Regions from separate parts of the Clostridium hominis genome, predicted to be linked through region 2. Evidence: predicted binding sites of a transcription regulator. Region 2 holds the regulator's gene; the other holds the start of a gene.
What was found. Region 2 encodes HrcA, which represses chaperone genes, less so after heat shock. Its sites were predicted from a motif close to TGTTAGCACTCNNNNNNNNNGAGTGCTAACA; they were not measured.
Positions count from the first base shown of each region.

Region 1: groES (co-chaperone GroES) is a predicted target of HrcA. The motif match lies at 1,728-1,758, and genes of this name have one in related genera.

Region 1 is NZ_JACOOO010000044.1:3,141-13,222, reverse strand. It holds gene groL (chaperonin GroEL) at 1-1,399, opposite strand, end outside; gene groES (co-chaperone GroES) at 1,415-1,699, opposite strand; gene H8S20_RS18210 (4Fe-4S dicluster domain-containing protein) at 1,953-3,443, opposite strand; gene H8S20_RS18205 (class II D-tagatose-bisphosphate aldolase, non-catalytic subunit) at 3,579-4,910, opposite strand; gene H8S20_RS18200 (GntR family transcriptional regulator) at 5,097-5,825, opposite strand; gene H8S20_RS18195 (hypothetical protein) at 6,057-6,617, opposite strand; gene H8S20_RS18190 (Ltp family lipoprotein) at 7,192-7,914, opposite strand; gene H8S20_RS18185 (PF20097 family protein) at 8,294-8,518, opposite strand; gene H8S20_RS18180 (hypothetical protein) at 8,586-8,789, opposite strand; gene H8S20_RS18175 (LPXTG cell wall anchor domain-containing protein) at 8,824-8,943, opposite strand; gene H8S20_RS18170 (hypothetical protein) at 9,149-10,082, opposite strand, start outside.
Region 2 is NZ_JACOOO010000052.1:78,548-88,629, reverse strand. It holds gene hemW (radical SAM family heme chaperone HemW) at 1-716, shown strand, start outside; gene hrcA (heat-inducible transcriptional repressor HrcA) at 904-1,935, shown strand; gene grpE (nucleotide exchange factor GrpE) at 1,955-2,548, shown strand; gene dnaK (molecular chaperone DnaK) at 2,617-4,470, shown strand; gene dnaJ (molecular chaperone DnaJ) at 4,735-5,868, shown strand; gene H8S20_RS20230 (nitrite/sulfite reductase) at 6,070-7,620, shown strand; gene trmB (tRNA (guanosine(46)-N7)-methyltransferase TrmB) at 7,756-8,412, shown strand; gene H8S20_RS20220 (O-antigen ligase family protein) at 8,636-9,835, shown strand; gene prmA (50S ribosomal protein L11 methyltransferase) at 9,971-10,082, shown strand, end outside.

The sequences.
Region 1 (10,082 bases), on a different contig from region 2:
CTTTATCTACTATAACAGAAGCTTCATCTCCTGCATTTGTAGCTATTTGTCTCATTGGCTCTTCTAAAGCTCTTAAGATTATATTTATACCAACTTGAGTATCTGCAACATCTGAAGTTAATTCAGCTACTTTGTTAATTATGCTAACATAAGCAGTTCCTCCACCTGATACTATACCTTCTTCAACAGCTGCCTTTGTAGCTGCTAAAGCATCTTCAATTCTAAGCTTTCTTTCTTTTAATTCAGTTTCTGTAGCTGCACCAACTTTTATTACAGCAACTCCACCAGCAAGCTTAGCTAATCTCTCTTGTAATTTTTCTCTATCAAATTCTGAAGTTGTTTCTTCGATTTGAGTTTTTATTTGATTAACTCTATCTTTTATAGCATCTTTACTTCCTCTACCATTAACTACAGTAGTGTTTTCTTTTGATACTTTAACACTTTCTGCTTCTCCAAGCATTTCTAAAGTAACTTCCTTTAAGTCTCTTCCTAATTCTTCAGAAATAACTTCTCCACCAGTAAGTGTAGCTATATCTTGAAGCATTTCTTTTCTTCTATCTCCAAATCCAGGTGCTTTAACAGCTACACAGTTGAAAGTTCCTCTTAGCTTATTAACTACTAAAGTAGTCATAGCTTCCCCTTCAATATCTTCAGCTATAATTAAAAGCTTTCTTCCTGATTGAACTATTTGCTCTAATATTGGAAGTATTTCTTGTATGTTAGAAATCTTCTTATCAGTTATTAAAATAAGTGGATTATCTAAAACAGCTTCCATCTTTTCTGTATCAGTTACCATATAAGCTGATACATATCCTCTATCAAATTGCATACCTTCAACTACTTCTAGCTCAGTACCCATTGACTTAGATTCTTCAACAGTTATAACACCTTCGTTACCTACTGTTTCCATAGCATCTGCTATAAGCTTACCTATTTCATTATCTGCAGCAGATATAGCAGCAACTCTAGCAATATCTTCTTTACCATTTACAGGCTTAGAACTATTCTTAATTTCTTCTACTGCAACTTCTACAGCTTTTCTTATACCATTTCTAAGTAATATTGGATTTGCTCCTGCAGTTACGTTCTTTAGCCCTTCTCTTATAATAGCTTGAGCTAAAAGAGTAGCTGTAGTAGTACCATCTCCTGCAACATCATTAGTCTTAGTTGCAACTTCTTTAACTAATTGAGCTCCCATATTTTCATATGGATCTTCTAATTCTATTTCTCTTGCAATTGATACACCATCGTTAGTTATAAGTGGTGAACCAAATTTCTTATCTAATATTACATTTCTACCTTTAGGTCCTAAAGTAACCTTTACTGTATCAGCTAGTTTATCAACACCAGCTTGCATTGCTCTTCTTGCTTCTTCTCCAAATTGAATCATCTTTGCCATCTCTCAAATACCTCCTTATTCAACTATAGCTAAAATATCGTCTTGTTTTAATATTGTATATTCTTCTCCGCCAACCTTAACTTCTGTTCCTGCATATTTAGAATATAATACTTTATCTCCAACTTTAACTTCCATATCTATTCTCTTACCTTCATGTATAGCGCCAGGGCCTACAGCCATAACTTCTGCTTCTTGTGGTTTTTCTTTAGCTGATCCTGATAAAACTATTCCACTCTTTGTTGTAGTTTCAGCTTCTAACTTTTTAATTACTACTCTATCGCCTAATGGTTTTATATTCATTTTATTTCCTCCTAAAATATCATTCTGTTTTTAGCACTCACTATAAACGAGTGCTAATACTTTATATTTATAATATATCTTTTTAGTCTGAATCTTTCAACAATTACTTTTTATATTATTACCTTAATATGGTTAATTATTACCAGTTAGAACTATTTATTTTATTATAACTCATTTTTTCACTCATTTTTTTAATTTTTCAAATTATTGCAAAAATATAAGAGGAACTGAATTTTCAATCCCTCTTATATTATTACTCTCTTTCAAGATTTATATCTTCAAAATCATTTAATATGTTATTTTTAAGAACAGCTTTTATTGTAGTTCCATTATTAATCTTAGTAAATGCACCTCTAGCTCTAAGTGGTGGTACTATTGTTCCTGCACCATTTATACATCCACCTTCACACATCATACCTTCTATAAAGTTTCCTGGAAGTTTGCCCATCTTAGCAAGATTCATAGTCTTTTTACAATCTAATCCTGAAACTTGAACTGGTTTAAACTCAACTTTACATCCGCTATCAGATACATAATTCTTTATTGCTGCTGTAAGCCCTCCAGCCATACCAAAACCTCTTCCAAATATTGAAGCATCATTTACATTTTCATCTTCCATTTCAAAAGGATTTACATCAAAGGCTTCAAATAAAGCTAATAATTCTTCAAAAGTTAAAACATAATCTACTGCTTCACTTACTCCTAACCTAACAGCTTCTCCTTTTTTAGCAGTACATGGTCCAACGAATACTACTTTAGCATCTGGCTCCTTACTCTTTATATATCTCGCTGTAGCTACCATTGGAGATACAGTTCCTGATATTCTATCCTTTTCAGTTGAATTAGTCTTTTCTATAAAGCTTAAGAATCCTGGGCAGCAAGAGTTAGTCATATACTTATCTCCTCTTTCCATCCTCTCTACAAATTCATTACTTTCATGGACTGTTACAACATCGGCTCCTAATGCAGCTTCGACCATATCCTCAAACCCTAATGCTTTAAATGCATTTCTTATCTTACCATAATTCATAGTAGGTCCAAATTGCCCTGTAATAGCTGGTGCAACTACTGCATACATCTTTCTATGTCTTCCAAGTCTCTTAGCTACAGGAACTATTAAGCTCTTATCTGATATAGCTCCAAAAGGACATGATCTCATGCAAGAACCACAGTTAACACATATCTCTTCCTTTATCATTGCTCTTCTATCTTCTTCATTTATATCTAAGGCCCCTGTAGGACATGATCTCTTACATGGTCTCATAACTTCTGAAATAGCATCATAAGGACACGCTCTCTTACACATACCACATTCTTTACATAGCTCTTGATTTATATAAGCTCTTCCTCCAACTATAGTTATTGCTCCAAAATTGCAAGCTTCTTTGCATCTATGAGCAAGACAGTTTCTACAAGAATCTGTAACATTAAATTTATCTATTGGACATCTGTCACAAGCCGCTTCTATAATATATATAATTTGTTCATCCGGTCTTATGTCTATAAGTTCTGTATCAAAGTTGTCTCCATTTGCTAAATAACCAGCTGCAAGTTTTGCTCTCTCTAGAACAATGGCTCTTTCTTTATAAACACAACATCTATACTGGGCTTTATCGCCTTTTATAACCTCATAAGGAACTTTTTCGATACTTTCTAAAGATATTTCATCTTTTTTGGCAAGTTTAGCTACTTCGGTTAATACTTCATGTTTAAGTTTTTTTAGCTGAGTTTCAAATTGAAACATAAAATCACATCCCTTCATAAATTATTATAACTCTATTATACAATATTTACCTATTTTTACTACTATTTTAAATTTTCTGATAACTTTCTCTTAACAATAAAAAACCTTGATAATCAAGGTTTTTTAAGATATAAACTAATTCATTTGCAATACTTTATGATTTTCAACAGCATAAATATAATCGTCTATATATTCACCAATTCTATCTTTTAGTAAATTTTCTACTGTTAGCTCCATTTTCCCACTTCTAATCTTCTTATATTGATTATGCATATACTGACTTACCAAAGTTAATGGAATATCAACTTGTTTTAAGTTATCTATCATTTTTTCTAAACTATAGTTAACTTCTTCTATTGGTAAGTAATATCTACATCTATCTGATAAACCATATATTCTATCAAACTTAATCTTTTCTTGAGTTCCAGAATAGTGATTTTTCCAATATCCATTATTTTTTACCATATTAAACTCTAATATTTCTCTAAATTTTGAAAGTTCAAGATTAGCATTATATTTTAATAGTTCATTTTCCATTAAGTTTAATTCAAAAGCAGCTTCTCTAAATCCATAAGTTAATGCTGGTCCAACTTTTAAAATTATAAATCCATCTTCAACCATTTCATTTAAAGATTCATCTGTTTGATAATCTGTTGAGTGAGCTTCAAATATTAGTTCTGGATAATCTCTTAAAGCTTCTGATAATTTAATAGCCTTTTCTCTATCATATTGCCATACTTGTTCACTACCAAATTCAACTCCTGGTTGAACTACAACTCCAACAACATATTGCCAAGCATCTGCTACTCCATGTCTTGCGAAAGCATTCTTAAATGTCTCTATTGTATTCACTAAATTTTCTACCTTAGTGACTGGTATCCCTTCTTCCTCTTCTTCAGCTTGTGCTCCACCTGGTATTGGAACTTCACTACCTATAACATAAACAGGATGTACACTTTCTGGATTTTCACTTAAAAGTTCTACAAATGCATCTTCTGCTACCTTACATAAAGTTGCAGCCCTTTCTGATATCAATTCATCTCCAAACACCCCATTTTCAAAATCACCTATTATAGGCATACTTGTATCTATATGAATTTTTGTAAATCCAGCTAATACATATTCTCTAATTAACGTTTTAGAGTTCTCCATAGCTTTTTCTTCACCTAATTTAGTCCATGTTAAAGGTCCTAGATGATCTCCACCTAAAATAATTCTATCCACAGGAAAATTATTTTCCTCTGCTAAATTGTGAATATATTTCATAAAATCCTTAGGAGTCATTCCTGTATATCCACCAAACTGATCAACTTGATTTGCTGTAGATTCTATCAGCAGATGCATGTCTTTATCTCTTAATCTATCCATAGCTGCTTCTATAACATATTTATTAGAAGAACATACTGAAAATATTCCTGCCTTTTCTCCACTTTTATACCTTGAAACTAATTCTTTAATCGGATGCATAATATAACCACCTCTCATATTTATTAAATATTTATTTTCTCAATACCACTCTTCAACAGGTAATTACCAGTTGTTTCATAAAATCACTATTTTATTTAATCATCTCCTTTGTAACTCATTAATAAATATTTATTAATTTTTGCAACGTATATAATAAATCTTATTATTCAAATAAAACTTATATTCTTATTTATTTAGTAATTGAACTCTATATTTAAATTTATCTCCACGAGCTACCCCTATTGTATATTCTATTAAAACATCGTGATCATAAGTAAGTCTTTCTATTCTTAAGCTTGGAGCCCCTTCAGGTATCTCTAAATATATACTTTCTAATCTTCTAGTGATTATAGGCTCAAAATACTCCTCAGCTGATGTAAGTTTTGCATTAAACTCATCTACCAATATTTCATACATAGGAATAGTTTCTAATTTATCTTTACTTAATCCAGCAAACAAGCTATATGGTAAGTAGGTTATTTCATACATCATCGGTATATCATCAGCTTTTCTTACTCTAGTAATTTTATATACAAGCTCATCATCATTTAAATTAAATATACGACTAATCCTTTCATCAACATTAACTATTTCAAATCCTATAACTTCTGAATTAGGCTTCTTTCCTAACTTCTTCATTTCTTCTGTAAATGAATAAAAAGAACTTAAATCTTGATTTAACCTTTTAGGTGATACAAAAGTACCTTTCCCATGAACTTTATATATATACCCCTCTTTTTCTAGCTGATCTAGTGCCTGACGAACTGTAGTCCTGCTAACATCATATATATCACATATCTCTCTTTCAGAAAGAATCTGTTCATGCTCTTCCATATTCTTTTCTATTTTTTCTATTAATATATTTACCAATTGCAAATATAGTGGTGTTTTTAAATTTTTATCAATACTTTTCATCTTTATCTCCCAAACTGGTAATTACTACTTAATGTTATTATAAATTATTTTCTAATATATTCCAATAAAATTTTCTGTTTTTAATAATTTTTTAAGCGACTTTTTTAGACTTTTTTCACACTCCATAATTATAAGGTAAATATATTAGAAATTTTGTCTAAAACTCAAAAAAATACAATATGCAATTATTAGACAAATTATTATCTATAATTACATATTGTTAATTAATTTCTATTTAACGGTTTTATAGCTGCTTCTAAAGAATACTTGATAATTTAAAATATTAATGATTGATATTATAACTAAGAATAATCCTGTAAACTCAATTGATATAATAGCCATACTAGCCATATACAAAACTAAACTAGCTAAGAATATTATAACAATATTGCATATCTTTATATTAGCTTGCTTTTTACCTATTATCTCTAGCATCTGTTCTTCTGATAAATCTTGATCGCCATACTTTTTAGAAAGCATATTAGAACCAATACTTGTTACAGCTTGCTTACTTACAAAATCACAAATAAATATTATAAATAATCCTAAAATTGATAGTAAGAAAAGCTGATAATTACTTACTTCTAAAGAAAGTATTACTGCTGATGCTTTAAATGTAGCAAATAAACTTACTGGAAGTAATAATACTATAGGCAACATTACTAAACTAAACATAAATGTTATTTTCAGCTTCTCTTTGAAAGACTTTCCCTTGTTTATAAATGCTGTTAAAGTAAAAGAAAAAATTAAAACTATTAATATTGCGATTAATGCTGTTATTACATACTTCATACTATGTCCTCCTTTAAATTCATTAATACCTTTTATACTCATATCTCGTCTTTATTATATAACATAATATGTATATTTGTATATTTTTTATCATTTTTTCAATATCTTTAGTAAAAGTTAATAATGGACTTTTTTCTTTTATAATTTATCTAAACAATTTATAAACATTATATATAATTACTCATAAAAAAAGCAGCCATCGCTGCTTTTTTACACTTAACTCTTAGCTATTCTAAAGTTTTATATTGTTTTCTCTAGCAAATATAAAATCATAAAAATTTATAAATATATTTGCCTATAAATCGCATTAATACTAACTTTAATCATTTTTCACTATATATAATTCTATATAAAACACTATAATTTTTTTGACGAATTTTTGACGTGGTAAATAAATAATTTTTAATTTGAATACACTATTTATTTTCAGGCTATACTCTAAATAGTATTTCTTATTTACTTTCTTCATTAATTCTCCCTAAGCTATTTTAGCTTGGAGTACAATCTAAAAAGCTCTGTGTTTATACAGAGCTTTTTTATTTAATATTTAATTTTTATATAATACTATAACTTATTAATTTAAGTTATCTATAGCATATTGTGCTTCTTCCTCTGTAAACTTTTCTCCATATTCTGAAATTAGTTGGTCGTATATTGCACTTGGAGACATAGCCATAGTCTCTTGATATGATTTTGCCTTTTTTAAAGCGTTCTCGTTCCAATCGGCTTGTACATTATCTACAGCATATTGTGCTTCTTCAGCCGTAAACTTTTCTCCATATTCTGATATTAATTGATCATATACACCTGCTTTAGACATATCCATAGTCTTACTGTATGACTCTGCTTTCTTTAATGCATTTTCATTCCAATCTACTTCTAAATTATCTATAGCATATTGAGCGGCTTCAACAGTAAACTTCTCTCCATACTCTGATGTCAACTGGTCATATACTCCTGCCTTAGACATATTCATAGTGCTAGAATATGACTTAGCTTTCTTTAAAGCAGACTTGTATTCGCTTGGAACGTTATCATCTATTTTATCCTCTACCTTTTCTTCTGGCTTTTGGTTTTGACTTAATTCTACATTAGAATTACTAGTCCCACTACTAGTTGCAATAGAATTATTATCACCAGCTCCTCCTATCGCTCCAACTAATATAAAAAACATTACTATCCAAAACCAAACTCTTTTATATATTGGTTTTTTATTTTTTGCTCCGCAGCCTGGACAAAACTTAGCCTTAGCCGCTATTTCTTTCGAGCAACTTTTACATTGTGTCATCTTTGCCATTCGACAACTCCCCTTCTTCAAATATTCGCATTATAATATTAGACGATATACATTCTATTATCAATATTTTCGACAAAGCATCTAGTATTATTACACTTTCCGACAAATTACGAACTGTTTTAATAGTATTGATAAGTTTATTGACTTATTAAAATTTAATAATGTAGCCGTTAAAGAACTTCGGAGAGATGACTGCTTAATATACCTTTAACCTTTACATAAAAAAGAGAGCCAAATACTTTAATTTCGTATTTAGCTCTCTTTTTTATTTGTGTATAAATATCTTTATTTATGCACATAATCTAAAGTGTCTTTCTATTATACATAATCCCCCTAATAAAAAAGGCTAGAGATCCAATTACGGAACCCTAGCCTTTTTCTAGTACGATTGTTCAGGTAAATCTATAATTAATTTTTTGCAATTAGTACATAAATAACACTCTATTTTGCTATCTAGTAAGTCATCAACTAACTTAATTCCATTCACAAATGGATATAAAATTGATAGTGTATTTTTCTTATTAGGTATCCATTTAGGTTGATATATACCATCAAAATGTATTGCTCCAGTTTGCATTTCTTCATTACAATATGGACATTTCATTAATTAACCTCCTATTTTACTCATAAACTTAATACTACATTTTAACTCTAAAATTTAAAGTTACTCACTACTTGATTTTATCTAATTCATCAAAAAATATTGAAATTTCTCCACACCTTGGACACACAGCAGCCTTTACCTTTCCTTTAGTGTTTGATGAAAAAATACCGCCACCTTTACCTAATACTACTGATGCTACGGCAGTAAGATTTTCAGTTTTAAGCATATAATCTTCAATCATAACTTCATCACATCTCAAACATTTTCTCATATTACCCCTCCTAAATACGAACCATTTAATACTATTACTTATTTCTTTTTTTCATATATAATAATAACCCTAATCCTATAACAAAGATTATTCCTATTCCAACAAATAACGGTGATATTTTAATAGTCACTAATACTCCTGTTACACTTTCCATAAAAATCCTCTCCTTGATTTAAGTATATAAATTTATACGTTAATTATATCATATTTTGTAAATATATTGATATTAAATAAAAAATCTAACTGTGTAGAAGTTAAAGCTCTTGGGAGAGATGAGTGCGTGGTTAAACTTTAATTTCTGCATAAAAGAAAGCTAGGTACTAATTAAAGTATCTAGCTTGTTTAATCATCAATTAATTTTATTTCTTATATTTATCCTTCTTTCTATATCCACCTCTAAAGCTTTGTGTAATATATTTAATGTTAGCTATTGCTGGTTCAAAATATTCATATTCACATTCAATTTTACTTAGCTTCAATATAATAAAAACTAATACTAATAAATATATCCCAAATATTAATGTTAAAGAAATTATTCCTAAAAATATATTATAACTTATTAGTTTTGTTATTAAATTAAATCTATCTATTGTATAAAGAAATATCAATGTCATAATTACTAAAGAGCATGCTATATTAAAATAACTCGCTAATGGATACCTAACCACTGTACACTTTATTTTTTTATCAGCACATCCTTCAAATACATTTTCACAATTGCAATTACCTCCTAGATATGAACCAGTAAATCTTCCAATTGTATACATCAACATAAATATTATATTAAAAATAGCCATAGATAATAATATAATAACTAGAACTAACCTATATATACTTACTTCATTAACTTTCTCTAATGAACTTGCAATAAATGATAGACCTCCAGTAAATGCCATTACAATACCTGAAAAAATACCTAATATTGTTATTGATTTTGCTGTACTATTATCAATATCTTTATTCATTTCTTTTAATTTATCATCAACTTTTGCTGCTTGTTCATTTATAACTTCCCATCTCTCTTCTATTTCAGCATATTTATTTTTCACATCATTAACTTCTGTAAAGGCTTTATTGGCTTCTACTGAAATTTTTTTAAGTTCTTCTAATCTAATATTTTCTAAGTTTACATGATCCCATAGTTTAATAACTCTTTTTTTAACATTTATATTATCTATTGAATTGCCTATATCTCTAATTTTCGATGCTAAAAAAGCTCTTCCCTCATCATCACCTATCGAAAAAAGAACCTTTGTCACTTGTGAATACTCATGCCTATAATTATCAGTATAT
Region 2 (10,082 bases):
AAAATTTCAATTTAGCAAGGGAAGTAGGCTTTAAAAATATAAATGTAGATATAATGTATGGGCTACCAAATCAAACTGTGGAAGATTGGAAAAATACATTAGAAACTATATGTGAGATAAAGCCAGATCATATATCGGCATATAGCTTAATAATAGAGGAAGGAACGGTTTTTTATAATTTATATGAAAAAGGATTATTAAAACTTCCTACTGAAGAGATGGAAAGAAGAATGGATAGCCTAACAAAGTCTATTTTAAAAGAATATGGATATCATCAGTATGAAATATCTAATTATAGTTTAGAAGGAAAAGAGTGTGAACATAATAAGGTTTATTGGCAGCTTAAGGATTATATAGGTTTAGGAACTGCTTCAAGTTCGTATATAAATGGTGTAAGAATTAAAAATATTGATGATATTGAAGAATATATAAGTAGAATTAATTCAGGTTTAGAAATTTATGAAGAGGAATATAAAAATTCACAAGATGATGAAATAGAAGAGTTTATATTTATGGGATTAAGAATGAATATAGGGATAGATGTTAAGGAATTTGAGGAAAGATTTAATAAACCTATAGATAGTATATATGCGAAAGTCTTAGAGAAAAATATTAAAAGTGGCTTATTAAAAAGAGAAGATAATAGAATATACTTAACACCAAGAGGAATGGACTTCTCCAATAATGTAATGGCAGAGTTTATATTGGATAAATGATAAAATGCTAAGTAAATTAAAGAAATATAAAGAAAAAAAGAGATAAACTTGGAAAAATAAAAACTTACAAAAAATATTCTGAAAATTTAACGTAATATCAAATTGACAAAAAAACTAAATAAGAATATATTGATAATGTAGTCATTAGCACTCGGTATTAATGAGTGCTAACAATGGGAGTGATGTAATGGCTATTGATGAAAGAAAAATAAGAATATTACAAGCCATCATTAATGACTATATTATGACAGGTGAACCTGTTGGATCAAGAACTATAGCTAAGAAGTATGACCTAGGAGTAGGATCTGCAACTATTAGGAATGAGATGGCGGATTTAGAAGAAATGGGTTATTTAGAGCAACCCCATACATCTTCAGGTAGAATACCTTCTAGTAAGGGATATAGACTATATGTTGATGGATTGATGGAAAAAGCTCAGTTAAGTAAAGAGGAAGAATTAAAGATTAAGGAATATATAATTAATTCTGCTATGTATGAAGTAGATAAATTATTAAAGGAAGCCTGCTTATTACTTTCTGAACTTACAAATTTAACATGTATAGTGCAAACACCTTCTATGAAGAGAAGCTATATTAAATCTATTCAGCTTATAAAAATAGATGAATCAAACTTAATTTCAGTTATTGTTACAGATAGTGGAGTTATTAAAAATCATAGAATTAAAATTAGCAATATGCCACCTAGTGATAAGTTATCTAGAATTAATGAAGTTTTAAATAGCAAATTAAAAAATTTAACAATTGAAGCTATTAATCTAGAAGTTATTAATGAACTAAAAAAGGAATTGGCAGGATTTGATGATTTATTTAATGCTATACTACCAGCGTTATATGAAAGTTTAAATAGCAGTGATAAGGAAGGATTAGTAGTAGAGGGTACTACAAATCTATTTAATTATCCTGAATATAACGATATTGAAAAAGCTAAAGAGATGATTCAACTTATAAGTAATAAAGATTGTGTAATAGAGTTGTTAGAGCCAGATGGTGATATAACTGTAAGAATTGGTGATGAAAATTATATTCCCGAAGCAAAAGAGTGCTCTGTAATAACTGCAGAGTATACATTAGGTGGAAGAGCAATAGGAAGTATAGGGCTTATAGGACCTAGAAGAATTAATTATTCTAAGGTGCTTTCTATAATGGCTCAGGTAATGAAGGAATTAAATAAAAGTCTTAAAAATCAAAGTCTTGATTAATGATTGTTGAGGTGTAGTAATGGAAGAGAAAAGAGAGTTAGAACAAGATGAAGTTCTTGAAGAGGTTAAAGATGAAGAGACTACTGAAGAAGTAGTTGAGGAAGTAGAAGACACTACAGAAGAAGTAGTGGAAGAAAGTGATGAAGAGGATACATTATCTATGGTAAGAAAGTTAAAAGATGAGAAGAAGAAACTTGATAATGAGCTTAATACATTAAAAGATAGACTTATGAGACTATCAGCTGAGTATGATAATTTTAGAAAAAGAACAAGCAAAGAAAAAGAGGGTATTTATACTGATGCGTGTGTTGATGTATTAAAGGAATTAGTGCCTGTTTTAGATAATCTTGAAAGAGCTATATCTGTAGATGGTAATGTTGAAGATCTTAAAAAAGGTATAGAGATGACTATAAAAGGATTCAAAACATCTTTAGAAAAATTAGGTGTTGAGGAAATAGATACTACTTCAGGATTTGATCCAAATTTCCATCAAGCAATTCAAGTTGTTGAAGATGAGAATTTAAAAACTAATGATGTTGCACAAGTATATCAAAAAGGATATAAAAGAGGCGAAAAATTAATAAGAGTCTCAATGGTGACAGTTGCTAAATAGCAATTTTAAAATGATAAAATAGCAAATAAGATTTTAAATTATAGATAGATTTCGAGGAGGAAATTATTATGGGAAAAATTATAGGTATTGACTTAGGTACAACAAATTCATGTGTAGCTGTTATGGAAGGTGGAGAACCAGTAGTTATTGCTAACTCTGAAGGTTCAAGAACTACTCCATCAGTGGTATCTTTTCAAGCAGGTGGAGAAAGATTAGTAGGTCAAGTTGCTAAAAGACAAGCAATTACAAACCCAGATCATACAATAATATCAATAAAAAGAGAAATGGGAACAGACCACAAAACTAAGATAGATGATAAAGTTTATTCACCACAAGAAATATCAGCAATGGTGCTTCAAAAAATCAAAGCTGATGCAGAGGCTTACTTAGGTGAAACAGTAACTCAAGCAGTTATCACTGTTCCTGCATATTTTAATGATGCTGAAAGACAAGCAACAAAAGATGCAGGAAGAATAGCTGGTTTAGAAGTTTTAAGAATAATAAACGAACCAACAGCTGCAGCTTTAGCTTACGGTTTAGACAAAACTGAGCATAATGAAAAAATATTCGTATATGACCTTGGTGGAGGTACTTTCGACGTATCTATTCTTGAATTAGGTGATGGAGTATTCGAAGTATTATCAACAAATGGAGATACAAAACTTGGTGGAGATGACTTCGATGAAAAAATAATGAACTACATCGCAGAGACTTTCAAAGCTGAAAATGGTATTGATTTAAGAAATGATAAGATGGCTCTTCAAAGATTAAAAGAAGCTGCTGAAAAGGCTAAGATTGAACTATCATCTTCAATGCAAACAAACATCAACTTACCATTTATCACTGCAGATGCAACTGGTCCAAAGCATATAGATATGAATTTAACAAGAGCAAAATTCAACGAGTTAACTCATGATTTAGTTCAAAGATCAATTGAGCCAATGAAGAAAGCATTATCAGATGCAGGGCTTTCAATGAGCCAAATAGATAAGGTAATATTAGTTGGTGGATCAACAAGAATACCAGCAGTTCAAGAAGCGGTTAAAAACTTCACTGGAAAAGAACCTTCAAAGGGAGTTAACCCTGATGAATGTGTTGCTATCGGTGCAGCAATTCAAGCAGGAGTATTAACAGGTGAAGTTAAGGACGTATTATTATTAGACGTTACACCATTAACATTAGGAATTGAAACTTTAGGTGGAGTAGCAACACCATTAATAGAAAGAAATACAACTATTCCAACAAAGAAGAGTCAAGTATTCTCAACAGCTGCAGATGGTCAAACATCAGTTGAAATTCACGTAGTTCAAGGTGAAAGACAAATGGCTGCTGACAATAAGACTTTAGGTAGATTTACTCTATCAGGAATAGCTCCAGCTCCAAGAGGAATTCCACAAATCGAAGTTACATTTGATATAGATGCTAACGGTATCGTTAAAGTATCTGCTATGGATAAAGGAACTGGAAAAGAAGCTAACATCACAATAACTGCATCAACTAACCTTTCAGATGATGAAGTAGAAAGAGCAGTAAAAGAAGCTGAAAAGTTTGCAGAAGAAGATAAGAAGAGAAAAGAATCTATAGAAGTTAAGAACAATGCAGATCAATTAGCTTATCAAACAGAAAAGCAATTAGAGGAATTAGGAGATAAGATTGCTGCTGATGATAAAGCTAAGATAACTTCTAAGCTAGATGCATTAAAAGCTGTTAAAGACGGAGAAGATTTAGAAGCTATCAAGAAAGCTACAGAAGAATTAACTCAAGAGTTCTATGCTATATCTTCAAAGATGTATCAAGCAGCAGGAGCTCAAGGTGGAGCAGAAGGATTTGATCCAAACAACATGGGTGGAGCAAACCAAGGTTCAGCTCAACATGATGATAATGTAGTAGATGCTGATTTCGAAGTTAAAGACGATAAATAATAAATTATAGAGGGAAGACAAAGCCGTCTTCCCTTATTTAAAGTTAAGAGTTAAGATTGATAGTTTAAAAATTAAAGATAAAATTACTTGAGTAGTTTTTACAAAAAGTTAATTACAGAGTTTCAACAGAAATTATTAACGCTTAACTATTAACTATTAACTATTAACTAAATAAAGTGGTTTACTGTTTTATTTAAAAATGGTACTATTGTTTAGTCAAAAAAGTTGTAAAAGTAATTAATTAAATAGGTGGTGACATGATAGATGGCAAGTAAAGACTATTATGCTTCCCTTGGACTTGAAAAGGGAGCAAGTGATGATGAAATTAAAAGAGCCTTTAGAAAGCTAGCTATTAAATACCATCCTGATAAGAATCAAGGAAATAAGGAAGCAGAAGAAAAGTTTAAAGAAATAAATGAAGCATATCAAGTACTTTCTGATCCAGAGAAAAAGGCTAGATATGATCAATTTGGAACTGCTGACTTTGATGGAAGTGGATTTGGATCAGGTGGATTTGGTGGTTTTGACTTCTCAGATATGGGAGGCTTTGGTGATATATTTGAAAGCTTTTTCGGAGGCGGAGCTGGTGGTTCGTCAAGAAGAAGAAATGGACCAACTAAAGGCGCAGATATAGAATATACTTTAAATTTAACTTTTGAAGAAGCTATATTTGGAACAGAAAAAGAAATCACAATTACTAAAAATGAAAATTGTGAAGAATGTAGTGGTACAGGGGCTAAGGCTGGAAGCACACCAAAAACTTGTGATCAATGTGGAGGAAGCGGTCAAGTTAGAGTGCAAAGACAAACACCACTTGGTAGCTTCGTAAGCACTTCTACTTGTGATAGATGTGGAGGAAAAGGAACAATAGTAGATAATCCTTGTCCAACATGTTCTGGAAAAGGTAAAGTAAGAAAGAGAAGAGTTATAAAGGTTAAGGTTCCGGCTGGGGTTGATACAGGTAATATAATTCCGTTAAGAGGACAAGGTGAACATGGTAACAATGGAGGACCTGCAGGGGATTTATATGTAAGAATAAATGTAGCATCATCTAAGCAATTTGAAAGAAGAGGAAATGATATTTATATAGATACTCATATTTCTATGAGTAAAGCAGCTCTAGGAGTGGAAATAGTTGTTCCAACAGTAGATGGAGATGTTAAATATACAATTCCAGAAGGAACACAATCAGGAACTTTATTTAGATTAAAGGGTAAAGGTGTTCCGAGGGTTAATTCATCAGGCAGAGGAGATCAATACGTAAGAGTAATAGTTGATATCCCTAAAAACTTAAACGAAAAGCAAAAAGATGCATTGAAAGCATTTATGGAAGCTTGTGGGGAAAGTGTTGATGGTGAAGTAAAGCATAAAAAAGGTCTTAAAGACTTATTTAGGTAAAGAAGCTGCAAATTGCAGCTTTTTTTTAATACATTAAATTTTTTATAGATTTATAGTGGCAAAACAGTATATACTAATAAAGAATTATACGGAAGCGAATATATTTTAAACTAGTGTTGAAAATATAAAATATGATATAAAAGATCTTATATAGTTTCAACAGTATATTAAAACATATGCTTAAAAGTTGTGAGGTGTACAATGGAAGAATTAAAAGAAAAGTTATTATCAGAAATAGAAGGCTTTAGGAAGTTAGGACATAAGTTTTATAATGGGGAAATGTCTATGATGGATTTTAAGCATGCTTCAGGTGGAATGGGAGTTTATGCTCATAAAGGTGGTAAGGAATTTATGATAAGATTAAGAATTCCATCAGGAGTAATTACTGTACCACAATTAAATTTAATATATGATTGGGCTGTAAAATATGGATTGGATAAATTACATTTTACTACTCGTCAAGCGATACAGTATCATGGTATTTCTATAGATTCAGTATGTGATTTAATGGAAGATGCATTAAAAGAAGATATATATACTAGAGGAGCAGGAGGTAATTTTCCAAGAAATGTTGCTTTATCTCCATTATCAGGAGTTGATAAAGAAGAACCTTTTGACCCAACACCATATGCATTAGCTGTAGGAAATTATTTTATGGAAAGAATAACAACATATAAATTACCAAGAAAACTTAAAGTATCATTTTCGAACAATGAAAGAGATACTGCACACTGTACAATTCAAGACCTTGGTTTTTTGGCTATTAATGAAAATGGTAAGAACTTATTTAGGGTATATTTAGGTGGAGGACTTGGAAGAAATCCAAGGTTAGCTTTAGTTTATCCAGAATTAATAAAACCAGAAGAAGTTTTATATTATGTTGAAGGAATGGTTAATTTATTTAAAGCTGAAGGGAACTATGAAAATAAAGCAAAAGCTCGTGTAAGATACATGGTTGATAAACTAGGAGAAGAAAACTTTATTAATGAATATAGAAAATATGTTAACGAAGCAAAAGATAGAGAAGAGTTAGAACTAAATATTGAACCTATAACTTTTAATAAAGAAGGAATAGTTATTGATATAGATGATGAAAGAATATATTCTCAAAAGCAAGAAGGATTATATAGTTTATATATTCATCCATTTGGAGGACAAATCAAGGTTTATGAATTAAAAGTTATTAAAGATATAATATCTGAATTTGAAGCAATAGAACTAAGATTATCAATGACTGAAGGAATATATATTAGAAATCTTAATGGAAATGAAGTAAAGAAACTTTTAGAAGCTACTAAATCAATTGGTGGGAAAACTTCATTTGAATATAGCGTTTCTTGTATCGGTGTTCCAACTTGCCAATTAGGAATAGGAAATAGCCAAGAAACATTAAAGGAAATGTTAAGCTATATAAGAGAAAAAGTAAATAGATTGGACTTATTACCAAGAGTTTATATATCAGGATGTGGGAATTCGTGTGGAGTTCATGAGATTGCTGAAATTGGTTTAACAGGAAAGAAGAAAAGAGTAGATGATGTAGTTAAAGAAGCTTATGAAGTACATGTTAATGGAAGTTTCTTAGCGAAAGATTGCAGATTAGGAAAAGTTTATGGTGATATATTGAAGGAAAATATTCCTGAGTTTATTTATAAACTTTCAATGGAATTAGAAGAAAAAGATATGAAATTTTCTAGTTATATAGAAAAAAATGAAGAAAGTTTCAAAAAATTATTTGAAGATTTTAAGTGTTAAAATAATAACTAAAATGTAATGTGAACTTAAAATGAAAAGGTTGCTTTAGACTATAGCAACCTTTTCATATTGAAATAAATAAGAATATATGTATAATTAATCTATGATTTAACAAAAGATTTGGAGTGAAGTAATATGAGAATGAGAAGAAAACCATGGGCAAGGCCAGAGTTAGAATCTTGCCACTTTTTCATACAAAAACCTAGTGAGTATAGAGGGAGATGGAAAGAGTTCTTTAAAAATGATAATCCTATATATTTAGAATTAGGTTGTGGAAAAGGAACATTTATGGCGGTTCATGGGGCAGAAAACCCAAATATAAATTATATTGCAATAGATATAAAGGATGAGGTTTTAGTATTAGCTAAAAGAAATATAGAAAAAGCTTACGAAGAGAAAAAACATGAATTAAATAATGTGGCACTTATGTCTCAAGAGATAGCACTTATTGATGATATGTTAAGTAAAGAAGATACAGTAGATAGAATATATATAAATTTCTGTAATCCTTGGCCAAAAGATAGACATAAAAAGAGAAGGTTAACACATACAAGACAGCTAGAAAAGTATAAAACTTTCTTAAGAAAAGAAGGAGAGATATGGTTTAAAACAGATGATGATGAGCTATTTGAAGAATCATTAGGATATTTTAAAGACTGTAATCTAGAGATAAAATATGTAACATATGATTTACATAATAGTGGATTTGAGGGAAATGTTGTTACAGAGCACGAAGAAATGTTTACAAAGCAAGGAATAAAAACAAAATTTTTAATTGCAGAATATAAATAGAGTAAATTTCTAATAATAAAAAGACTGATTTAATACAGTCTTTTTTTTATTTACTATTTCTTAAAACAATAAAATTACAAATTGACCAATGTATATGTTTACTAGAGAAAAGTGACAATATTGTAATGAATTTTTAAAGAAAATTTCATTGAATTTAAATTATAATAAAGGTATACTTGTACGAGTGAATTGGAAAGAAATAAAGAATAATGGTGATAAGAGTATGATGTTTTTTGTAACTATGATTATATTTTCGCCTATGACGGCGATTATTCCAGGAATTTATGCAATATATTTAATGATTAAAAATAAAGGAAAAATTGAAAAGAACTATTTAAATATTGGATTATTAGTACTATTTATTTGGTCTCTTATAGTAGCTTTAAAAAATGAAAGTGTATTATCGTTTTTGGGATCTAGTATGTTGCTTATGTATTTCTCTATAGGATTTTTAGGACAACAATATTTTATTACTAGAAGAAAAATTAATAAAGTTTTAAAATATTCTGTTTACTTAACGGCATTAACTGCAATTAATGGGATAATAGAAAAAATAATGTATATATATCTTCATAAGAGTACAGGAGAAGTTGTAGGACCTTTTAATAATAGAGTTGTGAGTTCTTATGGAAATCCTAATATGGCTGGGGCTTGGTTTGCAAGTGCAATATTTATAGCTTTATATTTAACAACTATAAATAGTGAAAAAAAACAAAGAAGTATTTATGCGTTGTGTACTGGAGTAATGTTAATAGCACTTCTATTAACAGAATCATCTGGAGCTTTTGTAGCTTTTGTATCTGCGTTAATTTGCTACTATGTCTTGAAAAATTTGAAAGATAAAAGAAAGATGATAATTTTAGGATTAAGCATTTTTACTATTATATCAATATTTTTAATATTACAAAGTAAAGGTGATACTCAAGCTGTTTTGACTGAGATAAATAGTTCTTTTTCGTCCAGATATGATATATGGATAGGATCTTTAAAGATGATATCTCAAAAGCCTTTAATGGGATGGGGGACGTTAGCAACTTTAGAGCATGGAAAGGATTTTTTCTATAACAACGGAAATAGTATACACTCACATAATATATATTTAACATTTTTTGTGTCCACAGGAATAATTGGATTATGTATGTATTTGTATATAAAGTTGAAGTTGTTTAAAGATCTTTTCAAACTATATAAAGTTAAGGAACCTTTAGTACCTTTGTTAGTATCATTAAACGTAGTAGTTATAGTCCAAGGATTAGTTGATTGTTCCCTTTATGCACCACAATTAGGAATACTATTTATTTCTACTTGTGCTATTACATTTAATCTGTCTCGTGGAAAAGTTAGGGCAGAAAAGAAGAGCAAAAAGAATAATAATGCTAAAGGAAATATTATTGAATTAGAAACAAAAACAATTGCAATTTAATAAAAGTATTATTAAGAGCTGTATATACGGCTCTTTTTAGTATGAGTTTTAATAGAAATTAGATATAGACTTTATCTTTACATAAGTGTAGAATATAGAATTAGTCATAGGAAAAAATAAGAGAGGATGATATGCATGGAAGGAACATGGATTGAAGTAAGAGTTATAACTAAAAGTGAGGCTTTAGAGCCAGTATCAGGCATTTTTTATAGCTTAGACTGCAAGGGTGTTGCGATAGAGGATCCAA